4 regions of the Streptomyces kunmingensis genome follow, and region 1 is predicted to be linked to each of the others. Evidence: riboswitches for the same ligand, from Rfam matches in the RefSeq annotation. Region 1 holds a riboswitch; each other region holds the start of a gene.
The links. Region 1 has a riboswitch for cyclic di-AMP ahead of ABD366_RS10440 (M23 family metallopeptidase). Riboswitches for the same ligand answer to the same signal wherever they lie in the genome.
Positions count from the first base shown of each region.

Region 1 (7,634 bases):
CGAACGGGCCGTGCTCCGCGCCGATGTCCGCGAAACCCTGGAAGTAACCGGTGTCACCGCTGTGGTAGATCCGGTGCTCAGGGCCGGTCACGGCCCAGGACGCCCACAGCGTGTGCTGGGGGTTGCGCACGCCACGGCCGCAGAAGTGCCGGGCGGGCGTCGCCGTCAGGGTCACGGCGCCGACCTCGGTCGACTCGTTCCAGTCCAGCTCGCGCAGCCGGTCGGCCGGGACGCCCCAGTGCTCCAGGTGTGCGCCGACGCCGAGCGGCACGGCGAAGACGGTGTCCGTCCCCGCGAGCGCCTTGATCGTGGGCATGTCCAGATGGTCGTAGTGGTCGTGCGAGATGACGACCACGTCGACCGGGCCGAGCGCCGCGAGGGGCAGCGGCGCGGGGTGCAGCCGCTTGGGCCCCGCGAAGGCGAACGGGGAGCAGCGCTCGCCCCACACGGGGTCGAAGAGCACCCGGACGCCGTCGATCTCGGCGAGCACGCTGGAGTGCCCCATCCAGGTGATGCGCAGCCCGCTCGCGGCCGGTTTCGACAGGTCGGCGAGGGTCGTGGCGTGGACGGGGACGGTGCCCAGCGGAGCGCGCCGGGCGCGCTCCTCCTTACGGAAGTAGACCTTCGCGAAGTCGAGCATGGAGCCGTCGGGCCGGGTACGGGCCCCCAGCGGGTTCTGGAACTGCCCGTCGGCGAAGTTCGGTGACTTGCGGATCCGCTCCAGGCGCGCGCCGGTGGCCTCGGCGCCGAACGCGGCAGGCTGCAGCGAGCGCAGTCCGGGACTCAGGGAACGTGGCACAACGCCTCCTGTTGATCGATCAGGGTGTTCCATTATGTGCCGCACCTACGACAACGCGTCGCACCGCCCCTGGGACCATGCGGCCCGGACCGGTCCGGCCCCGCCGGTCCCCGCCCGCACCGCCCCCGAGGAGTTCCCATGACCAGCCCCGCGCCCGCCGCCTCTCCCGCGAAGCCGCTCATCGAGCTGACCTGGACGGACCATGTCACGGGCCGCACCGGCTACTTGGTGGTGGACCGGCTGGTGCGCGGCGTCTCCAGCGGCGGCCTGCGGATGCGCCCGGGCTGCACGCTCGCCGAGGTCGCGGGGCTCGCGCGCGGCATGACGATGAAAGAGGCGCTGCACTACGACCCGCAAGGGCGGTACATCCCGCTCGGCGGCGCCAAGGGCGGCATCGACTGCGACCCGCGCTCACCGGAGGCGTACGGCGTCCTGGTGCGCTATCTGCGGGCCATGCGGCCGCACATCGAGTCCTGCTGGACGACCGGCGAGGATCTGGGACTGACCCAGGACCTGGTCGACAGGGCGGCCGCGGAGGCGGGGCTCGTCTCCTCGATCCAGGCGGTGTACCCGCTGCTCGACGACGAGCGGGCGGCCCGCGCCCGGCTCGCGGCCGCGTTCGCGCTCTCCGTCGACGGGATCGGCCTGGACGAACTCGTGGGCGGCTGCGGTGTCGCCGAGTCGGTGCTCGTCGCGCTCGACCGCGCCGGGCTCCCGTACGAGGGCACCCGGGTCGCGCTCCAGGGCCTGGGCACCATGGGCGGTGCCACGGCACGCTTCCTCTCCCGGGCGGGTCTGAAGGTGGTCGCGGTCGCCGATCTTAAGGGCACGGTCGCCCACCCCGACGGGCTCGACGTGGAACGCCTGCTCGCCGCGCGCGACGCGTTCGGCACGGTGGCGCGCTCGGCGCTGCGTCCCGGTGACCGCGAGCTGCCGGGCGACGCCTGGCTCTCGGCCGACGCCGAGGTGCTCGTACCGGCTGCCGTCTCGTATGCGATCGACGCCGCGAACCAGGAGCGGATCACGGCGCGGTGGATCGTGGAGGCGGCCAACATGCCGGTGCTCGCCGACGCCGAGGAGTTGCTCGCGCGGCGCGGGGTGACCGTCCTGCCGGACGTCGTCGTCAATTCCGGGACCAACGCCTGGTGGTGGTGGACGCTGTTCGGTGACATCGGCGCGGACGCGGACGAGGCGTTCGCCCACACGCGGCGTTCCATGCGCGCCCTGATCGGTCAGGTGCTGGCGCGCGCGGAGGCCGACGGGACGACCCCGCGGGCCGCCGCGCACGCCCTCGTCGCCGACCGGCTGCCCGTCATCGCGGAGCGTTTCGGCTGGTACCGGTGACGGCGCCGCCCGGCGCGGCGTCAGTTCAGCTCGTACACCGCCGTCACGCTCACCGCGTCCTCGATCTCCCCGGCCGCCACCGGGACCTTCCCGGCCGCCTGGTCGAAGGCCATCGCGGGGACGGCCACCGGCCGGGGGCGGCCGCTCGTCGTCTCTTCGAGCGAGACGAGCCGGCCGAGCTTGTGACCGCTCGCCTTCGCGTACTGGACGGCCTTCTCGTGCGCGTCGGCGTACGCGGCCGCCCGGGCCGCGGACCGCAGCCGGCCGGGGTCGGCGATGTCGAAGACGACGGAGTCGATCCGCACGTCGTCGCCGGTCGCGTCCGCGATCGCCTGGATGAGCGCGCCGGTCCGGTCCAGGTCGCGGACCTTGACGGTGAAGGACTGGGTGGCCCGGTAGCCGGCGACCCGGGTGGCCGCGCCCGGCTCGGGGCCGGTCTCGTAGACGGCCGACGTCGCGAGGCTCTCCGTACGGATGTCCCGGTCGGCGACGCCCGCCTCGCGCACGGCGGCGAGCAGCGCGTCCGCCGCGCGGCTCTGCGCCGCCAGGGCGTCCTTCGCGGTGGGCCCGTTCGCCTCGACGCCCGCCGTGACGATCGCCATGTCGGGTTCGGCAGTGGCGCGGCCCTCGCCGGTGACGGTCAGGGTCGCGGGCTTCGGCGCCGCGGCGGCGGCCGCGTGCGGCGCCGCCTGGGCGGCTACGGCGGGTACGGCCGGCAGTACGAGGGCGAGCAGGGCGCCGGCGAGCACGGCGCTGCGGCGGGAGCGTACGGACATGGGATCGGGGTCCTTCCCGGTCGGGCCCGCCGACGCGGCGGGCGGCCGACATCCCAGCACCCGCACCCGGCCAGGCGAGGCACGCCACTCCGCCCGTCACCCCTAAGAGAACCCGCAGTACCTCTGGAAGGTGACCAGGAGGCGCAAGGAGAGTGGCTCGGCCTCCGGAAGGCGGCTAGGAAGCGGATTCCAGGTGCATCTTGATGAGGTGCGGGTCCACGAAGCCCTTCGCCTGCACGCGGTCCCCGGAGGACTCGCCGCGCAGCCGCCGCCCGATCCACGGCACCAGGAACTCCCGCGCCCAGTGGATGTCGTCGCGCCGCACCTCGAACGTGCCGCGCGGCGGCAGGAGCGGCCAGGCCTGCTCGGGGTCGGCGGGGACGTCGATGCCGAGCGCCTGTCCCGCGCGCAGGGCGACCCGGGTGTGGCCCTCCGCGGACAGGTGGAGCCGGTCCTCGTCCCAGGCCCGGCGGTCCTGGATGGACCTGAGGGACCACAGGTCGAGCATCGCGCAGCCGTGCCGGTCGGCGATGGCCCGCACATGCATGTTGTACGTGGCGATCTTGCCGCGCAGATGCTTGAGGACGGCCACGTCGCGGGTGTCGAAGCCGGTGGCCACCATGACGGTGCCGGCGGCCTCGGCGAGGCGTGCCACGGCCTTCTCGAAGCGTTCGGCCACGTCGTCCGGGTCGGTGCCGGGCCGGATGATGTCGTTGCCGCCGGCGACCAGGGTCACCAGGTCGGGGGCGAGTTCGACGGCGCGCGGGACCTGGTCCTCGACGATCTGGTCGAGGAGTTTGCCGCGCACGGCGAGGTTCGCGTACTGGAAGGTGTCCTCGGCCACGCGGTCGTCCAAGAGGACGGCGAGCCGGTCGGCCCACCCCACGAAACTGCCGTCGGGCCCGGGGTCCCCGACGCCTTCGGTGAAGCTGTCCCCCACCGCCGCGTAGGACCGAATCGTGCCGATGCTGAGTGATCTCGATTCGTTTGCCACGACCACACATCTTTCACCTTGAGGTGTGACCTACGCCAACGTAACCACGGGTTGACGAGCGGTGAGAAAACGCACTCGGCCCCCGGGGAATAACCCCGGGGGCCGAGTGGATCGCGCGAGACGCACGCGGTGCGGGTGGCTCAGATGCTGACGCCGTGCTCGCGCAGGTAGGTCAGCGGGTCGATGTCGGAGCCGTAGTCCGGCGAGGTACGGATCTCGAAGTGCAGGTGCGGCCCGGTGACGTTGCCGGTCGCGCCGGACAGGCCGATCTGCTGGCCGGCGGTGACGGTCTGCCCGGCCGAGACACCGATCGAGGACAGGTGGGCGTACTGCGAGTAGTCGCCGTCGGCGTGCTTGATGACGACCTCGTTGCCGTAGCTGCCGTCCCAGCCGGCGGAGACGACCGTGCCGTCGCCGACGGCCTTGACGGTGGTGCCGGTGGAGACCACGAAGTCCGTGCCGGTGTGGTAGCCGCTCGACCAGGAGGAACCGGAGGCGTGGTACGCGGTGCCGACGGAGCCGTCGACGGGCTTCACGTAGTCCGCGGTGCCCGTGCCGGTGCTGTCGCCGGTGCTCGACGCGGTGGTGGAGGCGGTCTTCGCGGCGCCGTCCAGCGTGAGCTTCATGCCGGGCTGGATGAGTCCGGCGTCGGAGCCGACGACGCTCTTGTTGGCCTCGTACAGCTTCTTCCAGCCGCCGTCGACGTCCTGCGCCTCGGCGATTCTCGAGAGCGTGTCACCGGCCTTGACCGTGTACGTCTTCGCGTCGGTCGAGGCGGCGTCGCCGGTCGCCGCGTGGGCGCCGGTGGCGCCGATGAGCGGCAGGGCGAGCGCGGCCCCGCCGGCCGAGGCCACGGCGGCGGCGCGAGTGATGCGCTGGGTCTTCGAACGGCGGTGCTTTCCCTTTGCGGGCATGGCGCTTTTCCTCTCCGTCGCCTACGAGGTGAGCTGTCGGGTTCGGGCTGGAGCTGCCCGGCCGCGCCCGGTTCACGGACACGGCTTCACCCCTAGCCGCATGGGGAATTCCCGCGGCGTACTGCCTGTGGGTCCCCCGCTCCTGCCGTCACGGGTCGTTGTTCGGAATCCGGGCGGCGGCAGGACTAGGCGTTCCGTCCGGATGGAGTGGTGACAGTAAGCCGACGAGAAAGGCGGCGACAAATGTCGAATTCACCGACGAGGCCGCTTTCTTGATCGACTGAGAGTTCCCTGTGTCACCCTGCGTCGATGTCCGCGCTTTGCCAGCGCCTTACCTTCTGGAATTCCCGAGGAAGAAATCCGGGACGGCCGCCACGGACGGTCACGAATATGAGCCTGCTCACGCGAACCGCACAATCCCCTTTGATAAATGGATAGTTAATACCAAAGCGGATAGAACGGACAGATAGTTGCCCCGGGAACCCATGTCGTATCGTCAGACGCGCGCCCGCAGACGCGCGCCCACCGACGAGCAACGCCGGTGACCCGACCGGGAGGAGCCCCCGTGACGCAGCACGCCCCGTCCACCGAGCCGGAGCTGTCCGGAGTGCGCAACTTCCGTGATGTCGGTGGCCTTCCGACCGTGGACGGCCGGCGCGTGCGTCCGGGTGTGCTCTACCGCAGCGGCCATCTCGCCCACGCCACGGCCGAGGACGCCGCGTTCCTCGCGGGCCTCGGCCTGCACACCGTCTTCGACTTCCGCAACGCCGCCGACCAGCGGCTCGAGGGCGCCGACGTCGAGCTGCCCGGGGTGCGCAACGTGAACCTGCCGCTCTCCGACCCGGCGGACGGCGCCGAGTTCTGGCAGATGGTCCGCGACGGCGACATAGAGCAGCTGCGCACCCTGCTGTCCGAGGGCCGCGCGGCGAACCGCATGATCACGTCGTACCGCACGATCATCTCCCAGCGCACCGCAGAGCACAGCCGCGTCCTGCACGCCCTCGCCGAGGAGAGCGTGCCCGCGCTGATGCACTGCGCGGCGGGCAAGGACCGGGCGGGCCTGTCGATCGCGGTGACGCTGCTCGCCGTCGGCGTGGAGCGCGAGGCCATCGAGGCCGACTACCTGGAGTCGAACGCCAAGCACCGCCGCTACAAGGTGCGCCGCAGCGCCACGTCGGGCGACGCCTACTCCCCCGAGGTCATGGAGCTGCTCAGCCCGCTCTTCGACGCCCGCGCCGCGTATCTGCACGCCGCCTTCGAGACCATCGACCAGACCTGGGGCACCACGGACCGCTACTTCGAGGAAGGCCTGCGCTTCAGCGCGGCCGACCGCGAGCGGCTGCGCGAGCGGCTCCTCGACTGACTCCCCGACGGACCCGGGTCACTGGCCGCCACCCAGCGTGAACAGCATGTAGATGAAGGCCGCGAGGGCGTGTCCCGCGAAGACGTAGACCAGGACCCGCACCCAGATGCCGCGCGGCAGCTTGTCCTCGATGTCCCGGCGGCGTGCGGGCCGTGCTTCGGCTTCGGTGGTGTGCTCGGTCGCGTCGCTCATGGTCAGACCTCCCGGATCGGGCCGGCCGCCGGGCCGAGACACAGCGCGGCGGTCGGACTCTGCAGCAGGGTGTGTACGAAGAGGAGCTCGGCCCCGCCCCGGTCCGCGGCGGCGATCCGGTGCGGGGTGAGCGAGTCGAAGTGCGCGCTGTCCCCGGGGTCGAGTCGGTGGGACGTGTCCCCGAGGCGCAGCCGCAGCCGTCCCTCGAGGGCGTAGAGCCACTCCTCGCCCGGGTGCACGCGCACGATGTCGCCCTGTGATCCGTACGGCACGTGGACCCGCAGGGCCTGCATGCCGCGGCCGGCGGAACCGGCCTGGAAGTACGTCCAGCCGCCTGCCTCGGTCGCCTCCATGGCGCCGCCCCTGATCACGGCGTCACGGTCGGCGGGGGTCTCGCCCAGGAGTTCGGAGACGGTCGTACTGTAGATACGGGCGAGCGCGAGCAGCATCGGCAGCGACGGCTGGCGCTGTCCGGTCTCCAGCCGCGACAGATGCGCCGGCGACAGACCGGCGGAGCGGGCCGCGACCTCGAGGGTGAGGGCGGCGCGACGGCGCAGGGCACGCAGCTGGGGCGCGACGGCGGGCAGCTCCGAGGGGACCGGAGCCTCCTCCGGGAGGGCAGGGCTCATACACTTGATTACGCCAGAGCCCTGCCTCGCAGGCAAATTTCTTGCCTCCGAGGCAAAGCCCGCTCAGGCACCGCCCCGGCGAACGGTGAGGGCGCGGGTCAGCGGTTGGCGACCGCCTGCTTGATCAGTGTCCTGCCGAAGTCCCACATCAGCCCGCCACCGCTGTGCGCGTCGTCCATCACGGCGGTGAACGCCTCCACGAACCGGTCGACGTCGGCCTCGTCCACGACCAGGGGCGGGATCAGCTTGATGACTTCGAGGTGATCGCCGGAGACCTGCGTGAGGATCCGGTGCTTCTGCAGCAGCGGCACGACCACCATCTGCGCGAACAGCCCCTTGCGCGCGGCCTGAAGCATGGCCCAACGACTGCGCAGCTTCAGCGACTTGGGCCTGCCGAACTCGATGCCGATCATCAGGCCGCGCCCGCGGACGTCGCTCAGCAGCTCGTAGCGGTCGACGAGCGCGGTGAGGCGGGCCGTCATCAGCTCGCCCATGGCCCGGGCGTTCGCGACGGTCTCCTCGTCCTCCATGACGTTCAGGACGGCGAGTCCGGCGGCCATGGCCTGGGCGTTGGCCCCGAAGCTCGCCGAGTGGACGAGGACGCGGTCCATGGACGAGTAGAC
Region 1 covers NZ_BAAATS010000006.1:487,563-495,196, forward strand. The annotation lists gene ABD366_RS10420 (MBL fold metallo-hydrolase) at 1-799, opposite strand, end outside; gene ABD366_RS10425 (glutamate dehydrogenase) at 938-2,143, shown strand; gene ABD366_RS10430 (SIMPL domain-containing protein) at 2,164-2,919, opposite strand; gene ABD366_RS10435 (SGNH/GDSL hydrolase family protein) at 3,095-3,913, opposite strand; gene ABD366_RS10440 (M23 family metallopeptidase) at 4,054-4,827, opposite strand; cyclic di-AMP (ydaO/yuaA leader) riboswitch at 4,831-4,995, opposite strand; gene ABD366_RS10445 (tyrosine-protein phosphatase) at 5,393-6,190, shown strand; gene ABD366_RS10450 (DUF6126 family protein) at 6,209-6,382, opposite strand; gene ABD366_RS10455 (helix-turn-helix domain-containing protein) at 6,385-7,011, opposite strand; gene ABD366_RS10460 (aspartate aminotransferase family protein) at 7,110-7,634, opposite strand, start outside.

Region 2 (7,634 bases), on a different contig from region 1:
GGGACCGACAGCGGAGCCTCGACCGAGTTGCCCGACAGCACACCGGGAGAACCGCCCGACTGCCCCTGGTCACCCGCCATCGCGGACGCGCCCGCCCCGGGCACGGACAGGAATCCCGTCGCCGCCGCTGCTGCCACTACCCCGATTCTCAGTGCCTGCCTCAATGTGTTTCCTTTCCCGCTACAAATTCGAAGCCGACCCCGGAGCCCGAAGGCACCAGGGTCGGCTGGGTGACAACTGCGGTTCCTGCGTCAGTCGTTGGCGCAGGTGTTGCCGAAGGCGGGGTTCAGCAGACCGATGACGTCGACGGTGTTGCCGCAGAGGTTGACCGGGATGTGGATGGGGGCCTGCACGTTGTTGCCCGACAGCACACCCGGGGAGTTCACGGCCGCACCCTGCGCACCGGCGTCGGCGAACGCCGGGGCCGCCATACCGAAGGCCATGACCGCACCGGCCACGATCGTGACGCTCTTCTTGAGAGACATGTCTTTCTCCTTTTTACCGAGGAAAATTCTTGGGACTCCGCAGATCAAACGAGCCGGCACCAGTCGAGGAAACTGTGCCGACCGGGCGACGAAGCGGACCGACGCCCGGTAAAAAGGCCCGGACCGCCCGCGGTCGAACGACGCGGACGGTCCGGGCCGGGTGCGCAGCTGAATCAGCTGTTCTGCGTACCGTTGGAGGAGAGAACCGGGATGTCGTCCAGGATGTGCGACAGCGGCTCGTCGCCCTTCGCCTGCGTCGAGTTCTCGACACACTGCTGGTTCTGCGGGGCAGACAGGATCGGGATGTCCTGGATGCCGACGTTGACGAGGCCCACGATGTTCTGGATGTTGGCCTTGACCGGCAGACCGACACAGGGCTTGTTCAGGGAACCCTGGACCAGGCTGAGCTGCGGGCTCATGTCGCCGTCGGTCGAGGAGTTGCCGAATGCCTGCTGGGCGCCGTTGCCGCTGGCCGAGGTGGTGCCGTTGTCGTCGCCGTTGGCGAGCGCCTGCGGCGCGGCCGCGGCGGAGATGCCGATGACGGACACGGCGACTGCGGCTGCAGTCATTGCCTTCTTGAGCATTTTTTCTGTTCCTTTTCTGACAGGCACCGGTTACTGCGAAAGGAACAACTCCCCGGGATCGCGATGGTTCCGCAGGTTCACCCGTTGCGCCGAGAGTCTTATTATCCGCACGGCGCGCAGTTCCCCATCCGAGTGAATTCGGGCAACCAAACAAGGTCGCGTGTAGTTGGTACGGATGCTCTCGGAAACAACTGAAGGGGAATCCCACATGATGAAGAAGGCTGTGGCGGCTGCCGCCGTCACCGCGTCTCTCGTCGGCATCTCCGCCGCGGCCGCGCCCCAGGCGCTCGCCAACGGGGACGACAGCCCGACGACCTCGTTCAGCGGCAACCACTCGTCGCAGGCGTTCGGCAACTCGGCCACGTACGGCAACATGAGCCCGCAGATGGCGCTCATCCAGGGTTCCCTGAACAAGCCCTGCATCGGCCTGCCCGCCAAGGCCAACATCCAGAACATCGTGGGCCTCGTCAACGTCGGCCTCCAGGACATCCCGATCCTGTCGGCCCCGCAGAACCAGCAGTGTGTCGAGAACTCGACGCAGGCGAAGGGCGACGAGCCGCTGTCGCACATCCTGGACGACATCCCGGTTCTCTCCTCCAACGGCACCGGCAACGACTGATCCGTATGCCGCACGCGTTGGGCCGCCGTATTCGGCGGCCCAACTGCGCTTTACGAGTGCGCGTATAGCTCTCAGGTATTAGCCCGAATGGGTCAGGGTCCGCAACCGTCGTAATTCTGACCAGTTGTCTAACCGTAGCTCCGTCAACGGAGTACGGTAATGAAGGGAATTCGCATGAAGAAGCTGTGGGCAACCGCAACGATCGTCGCTTCCATCGCCGGCCTGTCGGCGGTGGCTGCTCCCCAGGCCCTGGCCATCGGTGACGACAGCGGCACCACCTCGGCCAGCGGCAACGGGGCCCAGGAGGCGTTCGGCAACTCCTCCGCCGACGGGGACCAGAGTCCGCAGCTCACCCTGGTCCAGGGCACGCTGAACGAGCTCTGTGTCGGTCTGCCGGTCAAGGCGAACGTCCAGAACATCGTGGGTCTGGTCAACGTCGGCGTCCAGGACATCCCGATCCTGTCGGCCCCGCAGAACCAGCAGTGCGCGGAGAACTCGACGCAGGCCAAGGAGGACGAGCCGCTGTCGCACGTGCTGGACGACATCTCGGCCCTGTCGGCCAACGGTGTGCAGAACGGCTGACACGCTTGACACACCTGAGGGGCGGCTGCGTCAGGCAGCCGCCCCTCAGGCGTGTCCGGGTATGTGGTGCGGGTGTCGCTACGCGCCGACCAGGTTGGTGACCGGCGCCACCAGGTCCGTGACCTGGTGCAGCTCGCTCAGCTTGTTCAGCTGGTTGAGGCCCTGGATCTGTTCGGCGGTGTGCGGCACCTTGTCGCGCTGCGCGGCCGGGATGGCCATGGTGGAGACCGCGTCCAGCGTCGCGGTGGGGGAGATGGTGTTGCCGGACGTGTCGGCCTGGGCGACCGGGGCGGCGATCGCGGTGGCGCCGACAGCGAGCAGGACAGCGGTGATGGCTCGTCGAGTTGAGGTCATGTCCTCTTAACGCCAGTCGGAAGGCGCCGGACACGGCCGCGATTGGCATTCGTCGTCCCTGATGGCGTAGTGTTGCATTCACCGACGCGGGGTGGAGCAGCTCGGTAGCTCGCTGGGCTCATAACCCAGAGGTCGCAGGTTCAAATCCTGTCCCCGCTACTGAAGGCCGAGGCCGGAATCTTTCGAGATTCCGGCCTCGGTCTGTTTATGGGCCCTGACCCGGACGGAGCAGTAACGCTCGCCTCCGGCTCCCGCCCCGGGAACCCTTGGACAGACGCCGGAATCCGGGCGCGGACTGTGGCAGGAGACGAGTGGTGGGGCAGCGAGGAGGGCGGCACAGACACGGAGCGGACGCCGTCGGCACGCGCGCCTTCCTCCGGGTGCTGCCCCTGCTGCTGATCATCGGCGGCGCGGTCTACGAGTACTGCACACCGTCCGGATTCGCCGGTTCACCCCTGTTCAGCGCGGCGCCCCTGGTCGTCGCCCCGTTCTTCTCGCTGGGCAGCACGATCGCGGCCGGAGCGGCGTCGATCGCCGCCATCGTCGCCGTGCATCTCAGGTACACGGCCTTCCACACCGGCGTCTATACGGAGATGGCCACCGTGGCCACCGTGTGCGTGCTGGCCTGCTTCATCAACCGGATCAAGCGCCGCAGCGACGAGCAGCTCGCGTCCGCGCGGCAGATCGCGGAGGCGGCCCAGCTCGCCGTGCTGCCGGAGCCGGCCGGGCGGATCGGCGGTCTGGCGATCGCGGCCCGGTACGAGGCGGCGCAGGCCGACGCGTTCATCGGCGGCGACCTGTACGCGGTGCAGGACACACCGCACGGGGTGCGGATAGTCGTCGGGGACGTACGCGGGAAGGGCATGGGCGCGGTCGCCGCCGTGGCCGTCGTCATCGGCGCCTTTCGGGAGGCCGCCGAGCAGGAGGACAGTCTGGAGGCGGTCGCCCAGCGGCTGGAGCGGGCGCTGGCCCGGGAGGGCTCCCGGCGGCGCGGCATCGACGACTTCGAGGGCTTCACCACCGCCGTGCTCGCCGAGATCCCGCACGGCGGCCGGCTCCTGCGCATCCTCAACCGCGGCCACCCCGAGCCGGTCGTGCTGCTCGGCGACGGCACGGTCCAGGTGATCACGCCCGCGGAGGCGGCGCTGCCGCTCGGCCTGGGCGAGCTCGGGTCCTGGCCGGACCGGGCCACCGAGGCGGAGTTCCCGCCCGCGGCGACGCTCCTGCTCTACACCGACGGGCTCTCCGAGGCACGGGACGCGAAGGGCGTCTTCTACGATCCCGCGGCCCGGCTCGTGGGCCGGATCTTCCCGGGGCCCGATGAGCTGCTCGCCGCGCTGGCCGAAGAGGTACGCCTGCACACCGGGGACGGCGCCACCGACGACATGGCGCTGCTCGCCGTGCGGCGTCCTTGATCAACCTCACGAGGGGTGACCGGACGACCCCTCTTCGCATAACAATTGACACTACGTCAGAAACTGATGGGTTTGAAGCGCGTCAAAAACGACGGGCAACTCGCCCGATTCCGCCCGGTAGTGCCCCGTTAAGTCCAGGCCAAGAACGTGAACGATCAACGGGAACAGCTTGGAATTACTATCGGCTGTCTATTAACGTTCGATAACGCAGCGCGGTCGTCCCAGCCGTCACAAGCGACGGCTCCGTGCGCACACGCTTAATCCCGCAAGGGAGCCGGGGAACCACCAACTTGGGGTGAATCAGGCATAGTTCCGTCGCTTTTCGGGCGTCGGACCGTGCTCGTAGGAGACCTTCCTGCTCCGAACCCGTCAGCTAACCCGGTAGGCGAGAAGGAAGGAAAGGAGAGCGCCCCCGTGGCGTCGAACCGTCCTGCCCCCGAGTTCCCCGGATTCTCCGCCGACCCCGCCCCAGGCGGGTCCGGTGTCGAGCAGGGGACCTGGGAGGAGTGGAATCCCACCGAGGAATCCGTCCGTCCCGTCCGCGGCAGGCACCGCGTGGCCCGGCAGCGCGGCGGACTCGCGCGCAGCTCCACGGTCCTCGGCGTCGGCGTGATCGCCGCCGTCGGCGCGGGCGGCATCGCCACCGCGCAGGGCGGCAAGCCCCCGGTCCACATCTCCATGCCCGACCTCTCGGCGGTCAAGGACTCGCTGCCCGAGGCCAAGTCGCTGCCCGGCGTGGGCGCGCTCATGTCCGACACCGCCGACTCCTCGTCCGGCGCCACCGAGGCCGCCCCGCTCACCTCCATGGGCAACGGCCGGTCGGGCGCGGGCGAAGCGCTGCGGTCGCGCATCATGCAGCAGGCCGAGGCGCAGCAGGACGCCGCCGACGCCAGGACGCAGGCCGCGGCCGAGGAGGCCGCCGCCCAGAAGGCCGCCGCGGAAGCCGCGGCGAAGCAGGAGAAGGCCGAGGCCAAGGCCGCCGCCGAGAAGAAGAAGGCGGAGGAGGAGGCCAAGAAGAAGGCCGAGGCCGAGCGCCTGGCCAAGCTGGCCAAGAGCTACAAGCTCCCCGTCACCTCGTACACGCTCACCGGCACCTTCGGCCAGCCCGGATCCCTGTGGTCCTCCGGCTACCACACGGGCCTGGACTTCGCGGCCTCCACCGGTACGCCGATCTACGCCGTCCACGGCGGCACCATCACCGAGGCCGGCTGGGCGGGCGCGTACGGCTACCGCACGATCCTCACCCTCGACGACGGCACCGAGCTGTGGTTCTGCCACCAGTCCTCGCTGAACGTCAGCGTCGGCCAGAAGGTCAGCACCGGCGACGTCATAGGCCGCGTCGGCGCCACCGGCAACGTCACGGGGGACCACCTCCACATGGAGGTCCACCCCGGCGGTGCCGCCACCGGCGTCGACCCGGCGGCCTGGCTGCGCGACAAGGGCCTCACCCCCTGAGAGCCCGGCCCTCGAACGCCTCCCGCCCCTACGGAACACCTCGTACCGTGGGGGCGTAGAACTGAGGGCATGACTTCTTCCCCCTCACTGCGCAAGCTCGGCTCCTCCGACCTCGAGGTCTTCCCGCTCGCCCTCGGGGGCAACGTGTTCGGGTGGACCGCCGACGAGGCCGCCTCGTTCGCGGTGCTCGACGCCTACACCGCCGGGGGCGGCAACTTCATCGACACGGCGGACTCGTACTCGGCCTGGGTCGAGGGCAACCACGGCGGGGAGTCGGAGACCGTCATCGGCAAGTGGCTCAAGGCCCGCGGCAACCGCGACGACCTGGTCATCGCCACCAAGGTGGCCCGCCACCCCGACTTCAAGGGCCTGCGCGCCGCCAACATCAAGGCCGCCGCCGACGCCTCCCTCACGCGCCTGGGCACCGACCACATCGACCTGTACTACACGCACTTCGACGACGACGAGACGATCCCCGTCGAGGAGATCATCGGCGCGCTCGACGACCTCGTGAAGGCGGGCAAGGTGCGCAACATCGCCGCGTCGAACATCTCGCCCGAGCGTCTCCAGGAGTCCCTCGACGTCTCCGACCGCGAGGGCCTCGCCCGCTACGTCGCCATCCAGCCGCACTACAACCTCGTCTCGCGCTCCACCTACGAGGGCGCCCGGCAGGACATCGCCTCGCGCGCAGGGCTCGCCGCCGTCCCGTACTACGCGCTCGCCTCCGGCTTCCTGACCGGCAAGTACCGGCCGGGCGTCACGGTCGACGGCGCGCGGGCCGGGGGCGCGTCCAAGCACCTTCAGACCGAGCGCGGCCAGAAGGTGCTGACCGCCCTCGACGAGATCGCGCAGGCCCGCGGCGCCGAGGTCGCCACGGTCGCCCTCGCCTGGCTCGCCGGGCAGCCCACCGTGGCGGCGCCGATCGCGTCCGCGCGCACGGTGGAACAGCTTCCGGCGCTGCTCGCGGTGGCGGACCTGACCCTGACGGACGAGGAGCTCGGCCGCCTCACGGCCGCGTCCGCCTGAGCCTTGTCAGTAGCGGTACGGGTTGTACGCGGGAACGTGCGGCATCGGCCCCGCGTACACCGGTGGCCGCCACATGGGGGCGGCGACCTGGGAGGCGTACGCGAGCGCGGGACGTGCGTGATGGCGCCGCTCCCACAGCGCTTCGAGCAACTCGCGCTCCCGTACGACGAAATCGGCGCCGGCCCGGCCCTTGCGGCCGCGGTGCCTGAGCAGCGCGAGCGACGTCGCGTACGCCTCGTACTCGGTGACCGCCGCCTCCGCCTCCTTGCCGCCGTAGTACGCGGCGTACTCCCGGGCGAGGCGGCGTGCCTTGAGCGAGCCGAGGGCGAACGGGTCGGGCGGCGCGAGCCACCCGGCCACGACATACGCGGACAGCTCGGCCCGCACGGTGCGCAGCTCGCGATGGCGTACGTACACGGCGAGCCAGGTCAGCAGGCCGAACGCCGGCACCATGAACGCCGCGTACACCGCGAAGAAGCCGTACTCGCCGAAGGACGACGAGCCGTTCCAGAACGCGTGCATGCCCATCGCCGCGAGCAGCCCGGCGAGCGGCAGCAGGACGCGGCGGGCCCGGCCGCGGTCGGGTGCGATGACCGCGGCGACGCCGAAGCCGATCCCGGTGAGCACCGTGAACAGCGGGTGCGCGAACGGCGACATCACGATCCGCACGAAGAAGGTCGCCGCCGTCACCGAGGTGAGGCCGGGTCCGGTGCCGGTCAGCTGATCGGTGCCGAAGGCGTTGCCGAGATACAGGATGTTCTCGGTGAACGCGAAGCCGGTCGCGGTGACTCCGGCGATCACCACACCGTCGACGATGCCGGTGAAGTCCCGTCTGCGGAACAGGAAGACGAGCAGCACGGCCGCGGCCTTGGCGGACTCCTCGACGACGGGCGCTATGACGGTGGCGCCGAGGGTGTCGGCGCCGGTCGGGTCGGCGGTGGCGGTCTCTATCCACCGCGTCGCGAAACTGTTCGCGACGATCGCTATCAGGGCTGCCGCGCAGGCGCCCCAGGCGAAGGAGAAGAGCAGGTTCCGCCAGGGCCCGGGCTGCACCCGGTCCAGCCAGCGGAACGCGGATATCAGCAGCGGCACGGGCAGCACGGCCAGGCCGAGC
Region 2 covers NZ_BAAATS010000072.1:16,572-24,205, reverse strand. The annotation lists gene ABD366_RS42795 (chaplin) at 1-137, opposite strand, end outside; gene ABD366_RS42790 (chaplin) at 252-485, opposite strand; gene ABD366_RS42785 (rodlin) at 659-1,069, opposite strand; gene ABD366_RS42780 (rodlin) at 1,278-1,688, shown strand; gene ABD366_RS42775 (rodlin) at 1,863-2,270, shown strand; gene ABD366_RS42770 (hypothetical protein) at 2,349-2,624, opposite strand; tRNA gene ABD366_RS42765 (tRNA-Met) at 2,710-2,783, shown strand; gene ABD366_RS42760 (PP2C family protein-serine/threonine phosphatase) at 2,939-4,039, shown strand; cyclic di-AMP (ydaO/yuaA leader) riboswitch at 4,284-4,442, shown strand; gene ABD366_RS42755 (M23 family metallopeptidase) at 4,454-5,494, shown strand; gene ABD366_RS42750 (aldo/keto reductase) at 5,564-6,520, shown strand; gene ABD366_RS42745 (PrsW family intramembrane metalloprotease) at 6,527-7,634, opposite strand, start outside.
Region 2: another riboswitch for cyclic di-AMP. It lies ahead of ABD366_RS42755 (M23 family metallopeptidase); the one in region 1 lies ahead of ABD366_RS10440 (M23 family metallopeptidase).

Region 3 (7,634 bases), on a different contig from region 1:
CCCGGCACGGGTCGTCGGCCACCTGGAGCGGCACCGTGGCCACCGCCGGGCCCGACGACTCGAGCAGCACCGTACGCCGGTCGGTACCGAACTTCTTGGCGACCGCCGCCAGTTCCGCGGAGACGAGCTTGCGCAGCTCCGAGTCGGAGTCGAGGATGCCGGTCAGCTCGTCGATCTCGCCGTTGAGCTTGTCGCGCTCCGACTCCAGCTCGATGCGGTCGAACTTGGTGAGGCGGCGCAGCGGCGTGTCCAGGATGTACTGCGTCTGGATGTCGCTCAGCGAGAAGCGCTCGATGAGGCGCTCCTTGGCCTGCGCGCTGTTCTCGCTGGAGCGGATGAGGCGGATGACCTCGTCGATGTCGAGGAGCGCGACGAGGAGCCCCTCGACGAGGTGCAGCCGGTCCTTCTTCTTGGTGCGACGGAACTCGCTGCGGCGGCGCACCACCTCGAAGCGGTGGTCCAGGTAGACCTCGAGCAGCTCCTTGAGGCCGAGCGTGAGCGGCTGGCCGTCCACGAGGGCCACATTGTTGATACCGAAGGACTCCTCCATCGGCGTCAGCTTGTAGAGCTGCTCCAGGACGGCCTCCGGTACGAAGCCGTTCTTGATCTCGATGACCAGGCGCAGGCCGTGCTCGCGGTCCGTGAGGTCCTTCACGTCGGCGATGCCCTGGAGCTTCTTCGAACCGACGAGCTCCTTGATCTTCGCGATGACCTTCTCGGGGCCCACCGCGAACGGGAGTTCGGTGACGACGAGGCCCTTGCGGCGCGCCGTCACGGTGTCCACCGAGACCGTCGCACGGATCTTGAAGGTGCCACGGCCGGACTCGTACGCGTCCTTGATGCCGGACAGGCCGACGATCCGGCCGCCCGTGGGCAGGTCGGGCCCCGGTACGAACCTCATGAGCGTCTCGAGGTCGGCGCCCGGGTGCCTGATCAAGTGCCGCGCCGCGGCGATCACTTCGCCCAGGTTGTGCGGCGCCATGTTGGTCGCCATACCGACCGCGATCCCCGACGCGCCGTTCACCAGCAGGTTCGGGTACGCCGCTGGGAGGACGAGGGGCTCCTGCTCCTGCCCGTCGTAGTTCGGCGCGAAGTCGACCGTGTTCTCTTCGATCGACTCCGTCATCAGGCTCGCCGCCGGATCCATCCGGCACTCGGTGTACCTCATGGCGGCCGGGCGGTCGTCGTTGCCCAGTGAACCGAAGTTCCCGTGCCCGTCCACCAGCGGTACGCGCATCGAGAACGGCTGGGCCAGGCGCACCAGGGCGTCGTAGATCGACGCGTCGCCATGGGGGTGCAACTTACCCATGACCTCGCCGACGACGCGGGCGCACTTCACATAGCCGCGGTCGGGGCGCAAGCCCATCTCGTTCATCTGGTAGACGATCCGACGGTGGACGGGCTTCATCCCGTCTCGTGCGTCGGGCAGGGCGCGCGAGTAGATGACCGAGTACGCGTACTCCAGGTAGGAGCCCTGCATTTCGTCGACCACATCGATGTCGAGGATCCTCTCCTCGAAATCGTCGGGCGGCGGGGTCTTCGTGCTGCGGCGGGCCATCGCTGCTGCGGCTCCTTCACCAACATCTACGGGAACTGTCGCGGACCATTGTGGACCGCCCCACTGACAACGCTGATCGCGACCCGTCCGAAGCGGGTGGCCGGCGGCCCGCCGAGGGGCCGTCGTGCTCGCTCACGGCGTAGCCCGGACGGGAACTTCGCCAGGGGCCTGCACGCTTGCATACAGTGGCAGGACTGGCAGCAGTTTTGTGTTCACAGTGTTGTACGCGTTCAGAGTGTTGTCCGCGTACTCAGAGTTTCTCAGCGTTCCCAGTATTTCCGATGTTCTCCGTTCCCCCGCGATCGAAGGGACGTACATGCCCATGGGTCACACGGCCACCGCCGAGGCCGGCTCCGGCGGCCTGAAAGCGACCGAGCACCGGCTGGCCAACGGCCTGCGTGTAGTGCTCTCCGAGGATCACCTGACCCCGGTCGCGGCGGTCTGCCTCTGGTACGACGTCGGCTCGCGCCACGAGGTCAAGGGCCGTACGGGCCTGGCTCACCTTTTCGAGCACCTGATGTTCCAGGGCTCGAAGCAGGTGCACGGCAACGGTCACTTCGAGCTCGTCCAGGGTGCCGGCGGCTCGCTCAACGGCACGACGAGCTTCGAACGCACGAATTACTTCGAGACCATGCCCGCCCACCAGCTGGAGCTCGCGCTGTGGCTGGAGGCCGACCGTATGGGCTCCCTGCTGGCGGCCCTCGACGAGGAGTCGATGGAGAACCAGCGGGACGTCGTCAAGAACGAGCGCCGTCAGCGCTACGACAACGTCCCCTACGGCACCGCGTTCGAGAAGCTGACGGCCCTCATGTACCCGGAGGGCCACCCGTACCACCACACGCCCATCGGCTCCATGGCCGACCTGGACGCGGCCACCCTGGAGGACGCGCGGAGCTTCTTCCGCACCTACTACGCGCCCAACAACGCCGTGCTCTCCATCGTGGGCGACATCGACCCCCAGGAGACGCTCGCCTGGGTCGAGAAGTACTTCGGCTCGATCGCCGGCCACGACGGCAAGCCCGCGCCGCGCGACGGCTCCCTGCCCGACGTGATCGGCGGAGAGCTCCGCGAGGTCGTCGAGGAGGAGGTCCCGGCGCGCGCCCTCATGGCGGCCTACCGGCTCCCCGAGGACGGCACGCGCGCGTGCGACGCCGCAGACCTGGCCCTGACGGTCCTCGGCGGCGGCGAGTCGTCGCGGCTCTACAACCGCCTCGTGCGCCGTGACCGCACCGCGGTGGCCGCGGGCTTCGGCCTGCTGCGCCTGGCCGGCGCGCCCTCCCTCGGCTGGCTCGACGTGAAGACCTCCGGAGACGTCGAGGTGCCCGTCATCGAGGCCGCCGTCGACGAGGAGCTCGCCCGGTTCGCCGAGGAGGGCCCGACGCCCGAGGAGATGGAGCGCGCCCAGGCCCAGTTGGAGCGCGAGTGGCTGGACCGGCTCAGCACCGTGGCGGGCCGCGCCGACGAACTGTGCCGCTACGCGGTGCTGTTCGGCGACCCGCAGCTCGCCCTGACCGCCGTCCAGCGCGTCCTCGCCGTGACCGCCGACGAGGTCCAGGAGGTGGCCAAGGCGCGTCTGCGCCCCGACAACCGCTCGGTCCTCGTGTACGAGCCCACGGCCCCCGCCGACACCGATGACGAGAGCGACCCGAGCGACGAGGAGGCGGGCCGGTGACCGAGCAGCTCGCGACCATGGACTTCCACCCCCGGCCCCAGGCGGGCACGGCCAAGCCGTGGGCGTTCCCCGCCCCCGAGCGCGGTGAGCTGGCCAACGGCCTGACCGTGCTGCGCTGTCACCGTCCCGGCCAGCAGGTCGTGGCCGTGGAGATCAACCTCGACGCGCCGCTGGAGGCCGAACCGGCGGGGCTCGACGGCGTCGCCACGATCATGGCGCGTGCCTTCAACGAGGGCACCGACAAGCACTCCGCGGAGGAGTTCGCGGCGGAACTGGAGCGCTGCGGCGCCACGTTGGACGCGCACGCCGACCACCCCGGCGTCCGCGTCTCCCTCGAAGTGCCGGTCTCCCGCCTCCCCAAGGGCCTCGCCCTGCTGGCCGACGCCCTGCGGGCACCCGCCTTCGCGGACAGCGAGATCGAGCGCCTCGTCCGCAACCGCCTGGACGAGATCCCGCACGAGAGCGCCAACCCGGCCCGGCGCGCCGCCAAGGAGCTCTCCAAGCAGCTCTTCCCGGCCGACTCGCGCATGTCGCGCCCGCGGCAGGGCACCGAGGAGACCGTCTCCGCCATCGACGCGGCGGCCGTACGCGCCTTCTACGAGAAGCACGTACGCCCCGCCACCGGCACGGTCGTCGTGGTGGGCGATCTGACCGGCACCGACCTCGACGCCCTCCTAGCGGACACGCTCGGCGCCTGGACCGGCAACACGGCGGAGCCCCGCCCGGTCCCGCCGGTCACCGCCGACGACACCGGCCGCGTCATCGTCGTGGACCGCCCGGGAGCGGTCCAGACGCAGCTCCTCATCGGCCGGATCGGCCCCGACCGGCACGACCGCGTATGGGCCGCGCAGATCCTCGGCACGTACTGCCTCGGCGGCACGCTCACCTCGCGTCTGGACCGTGTCCTGCGCGAGGAGAAGGGCTACACCTACGGTGTGCGGTCCTTCGCCCAGGTGCTGCGGTCCGCGCCCGACGGGACGGGCGCCGCGATGCTCGCCATCAGCGGCTCCGTGGACACCCCGAACACCGGGCCCGCGCTCGAGGACCTCTGGAAGGTGCTGCGTACGCTGGCCGAAGGCGGCCTCACGGACGCCGAACGGGACACGGCCGTGCAGAACCTGGTGGGCGTGGCGCCGCTTAAGTACGAGACCGCGGCCGCCGTCGCGGGCACCCTCGCGGACCAGGTCGAGCAGCACCTGCCGGACGACTTCCAGGCCCGGCTGTACCGGCAGCTCGCCGAGACGGGCACCGTGGAGGCCACCGCGGCCGTCGTGAGCGCCTTCCCGGCGGACCGGCTGGTGACGATCCTGGTGGGCGACGCCGCGCAGATCGAGGAGCCCGTCAAGGCCCTCGGCATCGGCGAGGTGACCGTCGTCGCGGGCTGACTCCCGGTCCCGTACGTCACACGAAGCCCCGGAGGCCACCACGGCCCCGGGGCTTCGTGGCGCCGCTCACGTCCGTCCGTGATCGGCCATCGATCACAAATGTCCGATTTGGCACGGAGGTTGCCCGTCTGCTCTGTGGCATGCGCTACAAAAGCCGGGATCCGTTTGTCGTACTAAAGATGTCCCGCTTAGCGTCGGTCCGGCTGTCCGCCAGACATGCGTCGCGCCCGCGACACCGGACAGTCATCGCCGAGTCCCCCATGGCGCGAGCCAGGGGAGCCGGGGACCCACCGCAGTCCCTGGGGTGAATCGGACACTCTTCCCGTACGGGGAGGGAGTCCGTAGGAGACCTTCCTGCTCCGAACCCGTCAGCTAACCCGGTAGGCGAGAGGGAAGGAAAGGACCAGCCACCGCATGGCGTTCACCCGTGCCACCGGGAAGCACCGTCGTCCGAGTCGTCTCACGCGTACCACCGCACAGGTTGCGGGTGTCGCGGCGCTCACCACGACCGGTGTCATCGGGGGCCTCGCCGCCCCCGCCCTCGCCGCGGACACCGCGGCCGCCGACCAGAACGGCCTGACCCAGGCCATCGCCATCGGCGACTCCCTGGCCGCCCAGATCGAGGCGCAGGCCACCGCCCAGAAGAAGGCCGCCGACGCGGCCGCCGCCAAGGCCGAGGCCGAGGCCGAGGCCAAGAAGCGGGCCGAGGAAGCCAAGCGCGAGGCCGAGGCGAAGGCCGCCAAGGAGCGTGAGGAGAAGGAGCGCGCCGCCCGCGAGGCCGAGCGCAAGCGCCTCCTCAACAGCTTCGTGGCGCCGATCTCCGGCTCCTACGTCTCCACCGCCTACAAGGCGAGTAGCGGCCTGTGGTCCTCCGGCAGCCACACCGGCATCGACTTCCATGCGGCGAGCGGCACTTCCGTGCACGCCGTGGGCTCCGGCACCGTCGTCGAGGCCGGCTGGGGCGGCGCGTACGGCAACAACATCGTGATCAAGATGAACGACGGCACGTACACCCAGTACGGTCACCTCTCGTCCATCGGCGTCTCCGTCGGCCAGGCCGTCACCCCCGGCCAGCAGATCGCCCTCTCCGGCGCCACCGGCAACGTCACGGGCCCGCACCTTCACTTCGAGGCCCGCACGAGCCCCGACTACGGCTCGGACATGGACCCCGTCGCGTACCTGCGCTCGCACGGCGTGAACGTCTGACGCCTCCAAGGCACCACGCGAAAGCCCCGGCTCGAACGAGCCGGGGCTTTCGCGTGCGCAAGGCGTTCCTGGCCAAAAAATATCCATGGATTCCGGTCCGGCGTCGGAAATTCGGGGACGGTGGAATAGAGTCACCGGGCAGGCGCGGTCAAGGGGTGTTATGCGCTTGCACAAGCGTCGATCGACCGCGTATCGCGGGGATTAAGGCGGAGGTCGGGTCATGCGCATTCCCGCGCATTCGGTATGCACGGCGATCCGCGACGACATCGTCGCGGGTGTCTACGAGCGCGGCGGCAGGCTCACCGAGGAAGTGCTCGCGCGCCGCTACGGAGTCTCGCGCGTGCCGGTCCGCGAGGCGCTGCGCACCCTGGAGGCCGAGGGCTTCGTCGTCACGCGCCGGCACGCGGGCGCGTGCGTGGCGGAGCCCACCGGTCAAGAGGCCGCCGACCTCCTGGAGGTCCGGATGCTGCTCGAGCCGCTGAGCGCCGCGCGCGCCGCGCAGCGCCGCACCGAGGCCCACCTCAAAGTCCTGCGGGGCCTGGTCAGGATGGGTCAGGAGCGCGCCGGTCGGGGCCAGTACGAGGATCTGCGCTCCCTGGGCGGCTGGTTCCACGAGACCCTCGCGCAGGCCTCCGGCAGCCCCGGACTGATCACCCTGCTCACCCAGCTCCGGCACAAGATCGCCTGGATGTACGCCGTCGAGTCCCCGGCCAGGCCGGCCGAGTCCTGGGCCGAGCACGGCGCCATCGTGGACGCGGTGGCGCGCGGTGACGCCGAGCGGGCCCGCGCCCTGACCGTGCTGCACGCCGAGCGCGCCGTGGCGGCCCACCGGCTGCGGGTCCCGCGCGCGGGCGATCGTGTGAGGACTTCGCAACATGCCGTAAACACGGCAGGGCTCCGGCATTAACAAAAGCCCCGTATACAAAGAGCTTCGGGAAGTGTTGCGGAATTTCGTGAAGGGTCGCTCGGTGAATGGAGCGCTCGGTGAATGGGGCGCTGCGTGAATCAGTCGCTCCGTGAATGCGTCGCGGAGAATTGATTGCCCCGGAGCTGGAAACGACGAAGCCGCGCGCCCCCTGAGGGAAACGCGCGGCTCCGTCGGAACGAATTGGGTCAGACGGTCTCGGGAAGCTCGTCGAGACCCTCGGAGACCAGCTTCGCCAGACGGTCGAGCGCGGCGTCCGCACCCTCGGCGTCGGAAGCCAGGACGATCTCCTCGCCACCCTGGGCGCCCAGACCGAGCACCGCGAGCATGGAGGCGGCGTTGACGGGGTTGCCGTCGGCCTTGGCGATCGTCACGGGGACGCCGGCAGCCGTGGCCGCGCGGACGAAGATGGAGGCGGGGCGGGCGTGAAGGCCCTCGGCCCAGCCGACGTTGACGCGGCGCTCAGCCATGTGATGCTGCCCTTCAGGTGTCTCAAAGTTGTCTAGACCATTCTCACATACCGTGGCACGGCGCTCGACGTGGACCCGAGTCCCGAGAACGCACCGCCCCGCGGCCTTCCATAGCCTGCCTCCCACGCGCGCGGGACGCGACCCGTACGACTGTCGGCGCCCGGCTCTACCCTTGCGGCATGGAGACCCCGTCGGACCGGCACGCCTACCCCGCCCACTGGGAGGCCGACGTGGTGCTGCGCGACGGCGGCACCGCCCGGATCAGGCCGATCACCACCGCGGACGCCGAGCGCCTGACCAGCTTCTACGAACAGGTCTCGGACGAGTCGAAGTACTACCGCTTCTTCGCGCCCTACCCACGCCTGTCCGACAAAGACGTCCACCGCTTCACCCATCACGACTACGTGGACCGCGTCGG
Region 3 covers NZ_BAAATS010000027.1:461,600-469,233, reverse strand. The annotation lists gene ABD366_RS30390 (DNA gyrase/topoisomerase IV subunit A) at 1-1,558, opposite strand, end outside; gene ABD366_RS30385 (M16 family metallopeptidase) at 1,875-3,230, shown strand; gene ABD366_RS30380 (M16 family metallopeptidase) at 3,248-4,615, shown strand; cyclic di-AMP (ydaO/yuaA leader) riboswitch at 4,853-5,017, shown strand; gene ABD366_RS30375 (M23 family metallopeptidase) at 5,030-5,821, shown strand; gene ABD366_RS30370 (GntR family transcriptional regulator) at 6,042-6,728, shown strand; gene ABD366_RS30365 (HPr family phosphocarrier protein) at 6,935-7,216, opposite strand; gene ABD366_RS30360 (bifunctional acetate--CoA ligase family protein/GNAT family N-acetyltransferase) at 7,396-7,634, shown strand, end outside.
Region 3: another riboswitch for cyclic di-AMP. It lies ahead of ABD366_RS30375 (M23 family metallopeptidase); the one in region 1 lies ahead of ABD366_RS10440 (M23 family metallopeptidase).

Region 4 (7,634 bases), on a different contig from region 1:
CGTGGGGCACAGTCTGGGCGGGCTGATCGCGCGTTATTACGTGCAGTGCCTGGGCGGGGACCAGCGGGTGCGGATGCTCGTCACGCTCGGCACCCCGCATGCGGGCACGCGGGTCGCGCCGCTGGCGGACGCGCATCCGATCGTGCGGCAGATGCGCCCGGGATCGTCGGTGGTGGAGGAGTTGAAGAGGCCGGCGCCCGGTTGCCGTACGCGGTTCGTGAGTTTCTGGAGCGATCTGGACCAGTTGATGGTGCCGCTGGAGACGGCGTGTGTCGACCACGCGGATCTGCTCGCGCAGAACGTGCGGGTGACGGGCATCGGACATCTGGCGCTTCCGGTGCATCCCGCTGTCGCGACGGGCATCCGTCAGGCGCTCGACGCCGACCCGACGAGGGAGGGAGCACACGCCGCCGACTCGGTCGGCGGTCTGACGGTGGCGTGAAGGCCACGCTCGCAGCGTCGGGCAAATCCGGCGAATCGTCGAACGCACCTCGAACTCAGCGCCAAAGCTGTGCCCACAGTTCACCGAAAGGCGGCTGATTGCCCGATTCTGCGGGGCATGAAACCTGCCGAAGATTGTCGTGCGCTCGTACTGCCGGGTACAGTCGCCGCACTGCTCTGGCAGCCCCTGTTGTCGAGGCGAAAGAGAAGTTGGTGAACGACCGTCATCCGTCGGGGACCGCGCATCACGCGGCGCACGACGGTTACTCCACGACCGGCTTCGCCACCGACCCGCTCTTCGGTGACATGCCGGGCGGCGACGCGTACGCCACGGGTGCCCACGAAACGGGTTCCTACAACACGGCTTCTTACGACACGGGTTCGTACGACACGGGCCAGTGGTCCACGCAGCCCCCGCAGCAGTACGACACGTCGCCGTACACCATGCCCACGTACGACACGGGCGCCTACGACACGGGCACGTACGACACCGGTGCCTACGCGATGGGCGCGTACGACACGGGCACGTACGACACGACCGCCATGTGGGCGGCGGACTCCGCGGGTTACGACCAGCAGCACACCGGCCAATGGCCCGCGCAGACATACGACCCGCAGACATACGACCCGCAGACTTACGGGACGCAGCCCCCCGAAGCCCAGACCTTCGCGACACAGACCTTCGCGACACAAAGCTTCGAGACGCAAAGCTTCGAGACGCAGACCTTCGAGACTCCGGTCTTCGGGACGACGCCCTACGACACAGGCGCGTACGACGCCACGGCGTGGAACTCCGACGGGACAGCCGTGCACGACTACGTGCCGGAGCAGTACAGCCCCGCCGAATACCCCCAGGTCCACGAAGAACACGAGCACGAACCCGAACCCGAACCCGCGCCCGAACCCGACGCCGAAACCCCAGAGTTCGCCCCCCTCGCCTCCTCCTCCACCCCCGCCCCCGCCCCGGCCCCCCGAGGCACCCGCTCCCGCCGCCGCACCCCCGCCAAGCGCTCCGCGCTGCTGACCGTCGCCGTGCCTTCGGCATGTGTGGTCGGGGTGGCCGGGATCGCGGCGGCGTCCGTGGGCACCTTCGGCGGCGACGACGAGGGCAGGGAGACGCAGGCGATGTCGGCGCCGGACGCGACCGCGGTGAAACCTTCCGTTGCCAACAACAAGCTGGACACGCAGCTGAAGGATCTGTCCGCGGACGCGGGTGACTTCGCCGACCGGGCGAGCCGCACACAGGAGCGGATCGACCTGAAGGCGAAGCAGGAGGCCGACCGCAAGAAGGCCGCCGATGAGGCCGCGCGCAAGGAGGCGCTGCGCCCCAAGTTCGCGCTGCCGGTGAAGCGGCACGGGCTGAGCGCCTACTACGGTCAGGCCGGCATCAACTGGATGTCCGTGCACAGCGGCATCGACTTCCCCGTCTCGTACGGGACCGAGGTGATGGCGGCGACGGACGGGACCGTGCGGACGCAGTGGAACAGCGCGTACGGGAACATGGCGATAGTCACCGCCAAGGACGGTACCGAGACGTGGTACTGCCACCTGTCCTCGCACACGGTGATGAGCGGACCGGTGAAGGCCGGTGACGTGATCGCGCACTCGGGCAACTCGGGCAACTCGACCGGGCCGCACCTGCACTTCGAGGTACGACCCGGCGGCGGTTCGGCGATCGACCCGCTGCCGTGGCTGCGCAGCCACGGCCTCGACCCGTCGTAGAGCCTCTCCTCGGAGGGCCTGGACCCTCCGAGCGCGGGCTACGACTTCTGACTACAGCTTCTCCACCGGCGCATACCGCAGCAGCAACCGCTTCGGCTTCGGGTCGCCGAAGTCGATCGTCGCCTCCGCGTTCCCGCCCGATCCGCTCACGCCCACCACCGTGCCGAGGCCGAACTGGTCGTGCGTGACGCGGTCGCCGACGGCGACGGACACCACGGGCTTCTCGTTGGCGCGGCGTGTGGCGAACGCGGGTGTCGTACGGGAGCGGGACGAGGACAGCGAGGCGGCGATGCCGCCGCCGATGCCCTTGGTGGAGGGCGCGGGCGCGGAGCCGCCCTTGCGCTTCCACTCCAGATGCGTGTCCGGGATCTCTTCCAGGAAGCGGGACGGCGGGTTGTAGGAGGGCTGTCCCCAGGCGCTGCGCATGGACGAGCGGGTCAGGTACAGCCGCTCCCGCGCGCGCGTGATGCCGACGTAGGCGAGGCGGCGCTCCTCCTCCAGTTCCTTGGTCTGTCCCAGGGAGCGCATGTGCGGGAAGACGCCGTCCTCCATGCCGGTCAGGAAGACCACGGGGAATTCGAGGCCCTTGGCGGTGTGCAGAGTCATCAGGGTGATGACGCCGCTGCCGTCGTCCTCCTCGTCGGGGATCTGGTCGGAGTCGGCGACGAGCGCGACGCGCTCCAGGAACGCGGACAGATCACCGCTGCTCGCCGTACCCTCACCTTCCGCGTCCGCACTCTCTGCACCCTCCGCACCCTGGGCGGATTCCTGCTCGAACTCCAGGGCCACGGCGGCGAGTTCCTGAAGGTTCTCGATCCGGGTCTCGTCCTGCGGGTCGGTGGAGGACTGCAACTCGGCGAGGTACCCGGTGCGTTCGAGGACGGCCTCGAGGACCGTGGCCGGTCCGGCGCCCGACTCCACGATGGTCCGCAGATCTTCCATGAGGGTGTTGAACCGCTTCACCGCGTTCGTGGAGCGGGCCGCCATGCCGTACGCCTCGTCGACGCGGCGCAGGGCCTGCGGGAAGGAGATCTTCTCGCGCTGGGAGAGGGCGTCGATCATGGCTTCGGCGCGGTCGCCGATGCCGCGCTTCGGCACGTTCAGAATGCGGCGCAGGGGGACGGAGTCCTCGGGGTTCGCCAGCACGCGCAGATAGGCGAGGACGTCCCTGACCTCCTTGCGCTCGTAGAAGCGGACGCCGCCGACGACCTTGTAGGGCAGGCCGACGCGGATGAAGATCTCTTCGAAGACACGGGACTGCGCGTTCGTCCGGTAGAAGACGGCGACGTCGCCGGCCTTCGCCTCGCCCGCGTCCGTGAGCCGGTCGATCTCCTCGGCGACGAACTGGGCCTCGTCGTGCTCGGTGTCCGCGACGTAGCCGGTGATCTGGGAGCCGGTGCCCGCGTTCGTCCACAGGTTCTTCGGACGGCGCGACTCGTTGCGCTCGATGACCGCGTTGGCGGCGCTGAGGATCGTCTGCGTGGAGCGGTAGTTCTGCTCCAGGAGGATCGTCGTCGCGTCCGTGTAGTCCTCCTCGAACTGGAGGATGTTGCGGATCGTGGCGCCGCGGAACGCGTAGATCGACTGGTCGGCGTCACCGACGACGCACAGCTCGGCCGGATCGGCGTCGTTGCCCTCGGCGTCCCGGGCCGGCCCGACGAGCTCGCGCACGAGCGCGTACTGCGCGTGGTTGGTGTCCTGGTACTCGTCGACGAGGACGTGCCGGAAGCGGCGGCGGTAGTGCTCGGCGACGTCGGGGAACGCGCGCAGCAGGTTCACCGTCGTCATGATCAGGTCGTCGAAGTCGAGGGCGTTGGCCTCGCGCAGCCGCGACTGGTACATCGCGTAGGCCTGGGCGACGGACTTCTCGAACCCGTCGGCGGCCGTCTTCGCGAAGTCCTCCTCGTCGATCAGCTCGTTCTTCAGGTTCGAGATCTTGGCGCTGAAGGACTTCGGCGGGAACTTCTTGGGGTCCAGGTCGAGGTCGCGGCAGACCAGGGCCATGAGGCGCTTGCTGTCGGCGGCGTCGTAGATCGAGAACGACGACGTGAAGCCGAGCTTCTTCGACTCGCGGCGCAGGATGCGCACGCAGGCGCTGTGGAAGGTGGACACCCACATGGCGTTCGCGCGCGGTCCGACGAGGGCCTCGACGCGCTCCTTCATCTCGCCCGCGGCCTTGTTCGTGAAGGTGATCGCGAGGATCTGGCCGGGGTGCACGCCGCGCTCGGCGAGGAGGTAGGCGATGCGGTGGGTGAGGACGCGGGTCTTTCCGGAGCCGGCACCGGCGACGATGAGCAGCGGGGAGCCACCGTGCGCGACGGCCGCTCTCTGGTTCTCGTTCAGCCCGTCGAGCAGGGCCGCCGGGTCCAGGGCAGGCCGGGGCGCGCCGTCACGGTAGTACGCGTCCCTGGCCGGGGGCACGTCGAACTTCCCGCCGAACAGGTCGTCCGGGATCGGCTCCGGCGCCGGTCCTTCGTGCTCACTGTCGGGCGGCGGCGGGGGCTCCTCGGTCCGGTTCTGGAGGCCCGCCAGGAAGCTGTCGTCAAAGAGGCTGCTCATCGCCTTACGAGTTTAGGGCGCCCCACTGACACGCCGCTCCCGCCTCCACAACAAAGCCCGTACGCGCAGGTCAGGGCGGTACTCGAACCCGTACGACAAAGCGGTCGCACACAGTGACGACCGCATGACAGTACGGTGAAGGCGCCGCCGGAGTGGCTGCGGAGTAGCCAAGGTCACGAAAATGTATCGGGCATTTCGAACATCAACCTTCACAGCAGCAACACGAGTTGGCTACCGTGCTGCGCGGGCAGTCCGTCCCCACGACCGCGAGCACCGCGGCGAGCGGGCAGCCCCCGCTGAGTCCCGTACGCCGCGAGGCAGGGAACCGGGGACCCAACCGACCTTGGGGTGAATCGCCTCGACGGCCCGCAGCGCCGGGCAGTCGACCGTAGGGCAGCCTTCCGTACGCCCGAACCCGACAGCTAACCCGGTAGGCGGACCACGGAAGGAGTCGCCTCCTTGGCGTCGCACCGCAAGCCGCGCATCCGGTCCCGGATGACCGGCGGCCTTCGCACCACTCCCGCGGTCGGGATCACGACCGCCGCCCTCACCTCGGTCGCCCTCCTCTCGCAGACGGCCCAGGCAGCGCCCGCGCAGCCGCAGCGGCCGAGCCTCGAGGAGGTACAGAAGAAAGTCGACAGTCTGTACCGGCAGGCCGAGGTCGCCACGCAGAAGTACAACTCCGCCAAGGAGCAGACCGACAGCAAGAAGAAGCAGGTCGACAAGCTGCTCGACGACATCGCGCAGCGCACCGAGAAGATGAACTCGGCCCGCCAGGAGCTGGGCCGGTTCGCCGCCCAGCAGTACCGCACGGGCGGGATCAGCGATACCGCGACGATGTTCCTCGCGGACGATCCCGAGGACTACTTCGCGCAGAACCGGCTGATGAGCCGGATGACGGCCGACCAGAAGAAGGCCGTCGACAACTACCAGGAGCAGCAGCTCACCACCGCGAAGAAGCGCACCGAGGCTCAGGAGAACCTGCAGCAGCTCACCTCCTCGCAGACCGAGCTGAGCACCTCGAAGCAGAGCGTGCAGACGAAGCTCTCCGACGCGCGTGAACTGCTGTCCAAGCTGACCGCCGAGGAGAAGCAGCGGCTCGCGGCGATCGAGAAGAAGAAGGAAGAGGCGGCCCGCAAGAAGGCCGCGGAGCTCGCCGAGAAGCAGAAGGCCGAGGAGGAGAAGAAGCGGCAGGCGGCCGAGGAGGCGGCGCAGCAGGAGAGCTCGGGTTCCGGTTCGTCCGGCGGCTCTTCCGGCACGCCGTCCGGCAGTTCTTCCGGCTACGCCGCCAAGGCCGCGAAGGCGCTCGCGTTCGCCAAGTCCCAGGAGGGCAAACCGTACGTGTGGGGCGCCACGGGCCCGGACTCCTACGACTGCTCGGGGCTCACGCAGGCGGCGTGGAAGGCGGCCGGCATCACTCTGCCGCGCACCACCTGGGACCAGGTGGAGTTCGGCACGACCGTCTCGCTCTCCGCCATACAACCCGGTGACCTGGTGTTCTTCTACGACGACATCAGCCACGTCGGTCTCTACCTCGGCGACGGCATGATGATCCACGCGCCGAAGCCGGGCGCTTACGTCCGCGAGGAATCCATCTACTACGACGGCACCGGCTCGATCCACAGCGTGGTGCGCCCCGCCTGACGCCGGTCGTGGTTACGTTCGGGCGGTGCAGCACTCCCGTCCGAACGTGACCCCGCGGCCCTTCGGGTCCCGGTTCCCGCCTGCCGCGGGCGCCGCCGTGATGGCGACCGGCATCGTCTCGGTCGGGTTCCGTCTGACCGGCCACGACGTCCTGTCCGGCATCCTCCTGGTGCTCGCCGTCGCACTCTGGGTGCTTCTGGCGGCCGACTTCACGCTCCGCCTCATGCACGACCGCAGCCGCTGGCGGCACGAGGCGATCTCCCCGCCCGCGCTGACCGCCGTCGCGGCGACGTGTGTGCTCGGCACCCGGTTCTCGCTGCTCGGCCGGCAGTGGCTCGCCTCGGCGCTGCTGGTGATCGCCGCGCTCGCCTGGCCGGGGCTGCTCGTCGCCGTCGTACGGCACTGGAAGCGGCGGATGCCCGGGGCGGTGTTCCTCGCGTGCGTGGCCACGCAGGGGCTCGCCGTGCTCGGGGCGACACTGTCGGCGGCCGTGGGCGTGCGGTGGCTCGGCTACGCGGCGGTGGTGGTGTTCTGGTTCGGGCTCGTGATGTACGTGGCGGCGTTCGCCCGCTTCGACCGGCGGCAGGTGCTCACGGGCGCCGGGGACCACTGGGTCGCGGGCGGGGCGCTGGCCATCTCGGCGCTCGCCGCGGCGAAGCTGGTGCTGGCGGGGCGGGCCGGCGACCTCTGGAACTCCGATGTCACCGGGGTGCTGCGCGACATGTGCGGGGTGCTGCTGACGCTGGACGTGGCCTGGTACGTGGTGCTCGCGGTGGCGGAGGTGCTGGAGCCGCGGTTCACGTACGACGTGCGGCGCTGGTCGACGGTGTTCCCGATGGGGATGACGGCGGTGGCGACGCTGACGGTGGCCACCGCCGTGGAGACGCCCTGGCTCAAGGCGCCGGGGCAGGTGCTGCTGTGGATCGCGGCGACGGTCTGGCTCGTCGTGGCGACCGGGGCGGTCAGGTCCCTCGGCCCGCCTTCGCTCAGGTCCAGAGCACCGCGATGAAGATGTTGGCCATGGTCAGCCCGCCGACCGCGGCGAACAGGCCCTTCTCCGCCGTCTCCTCGTCGCGCTTCACGTACACGATGCCGAGGACGACGATCAGGACGGCCAGCTTCACACCGATCTTGATGTTGTTCACGGTGTTGTCGTCGGCCTGATTCAGGCCAACCAGGGCGATGCCCGTCACCAGCATCGTCAGGGCGCCGTGCAGCATGGCCTTGTTGAAACGGGCGTTGCCCTGCTTGATCGCCGACATCTGTGT
Region 4 covers NZ_BAAATS010000025.1:44,805-52,438, reverse strand. The annotation lists gene ABD366_RS28145 (lipase family alpha/beta hydrolase) at 1-442, shown strand, start outside; gene ABD366_RS43555 (pentapeptide repeat-containing protein) at 1,032-1,658, shown strand; gene ABD366_RS43550 (M23 family metallopeptidase) at 1,567-2,163, shown strand; gene pcrA (DNA helicase PcrA) at 2,215-4,722, opposite strand; cyclic di-AMP (ydaO/yuaA leader) riboswitch at 5,007-5,174, shown strand; gene ABD366_RS28130 (C40 family peptidase) at 5,182-6,366, shown strand; gene ABD366_RS28125 (tellurite resistance/C4-dicarboxylate transporter family protein) at 6,392-7,375, shown strand; gene ABD366_RS28120 (hypothetical protein) at 7,353-7,634, opposite strand, start outside.
Region 4: another riboswitch for cyclic di-AMP. It lies ahead of ABD366_RS28130 (C40 family peptidase); the one in region 1 lies ahead of ABD366_RS10440 (M23 family metallopeptidase).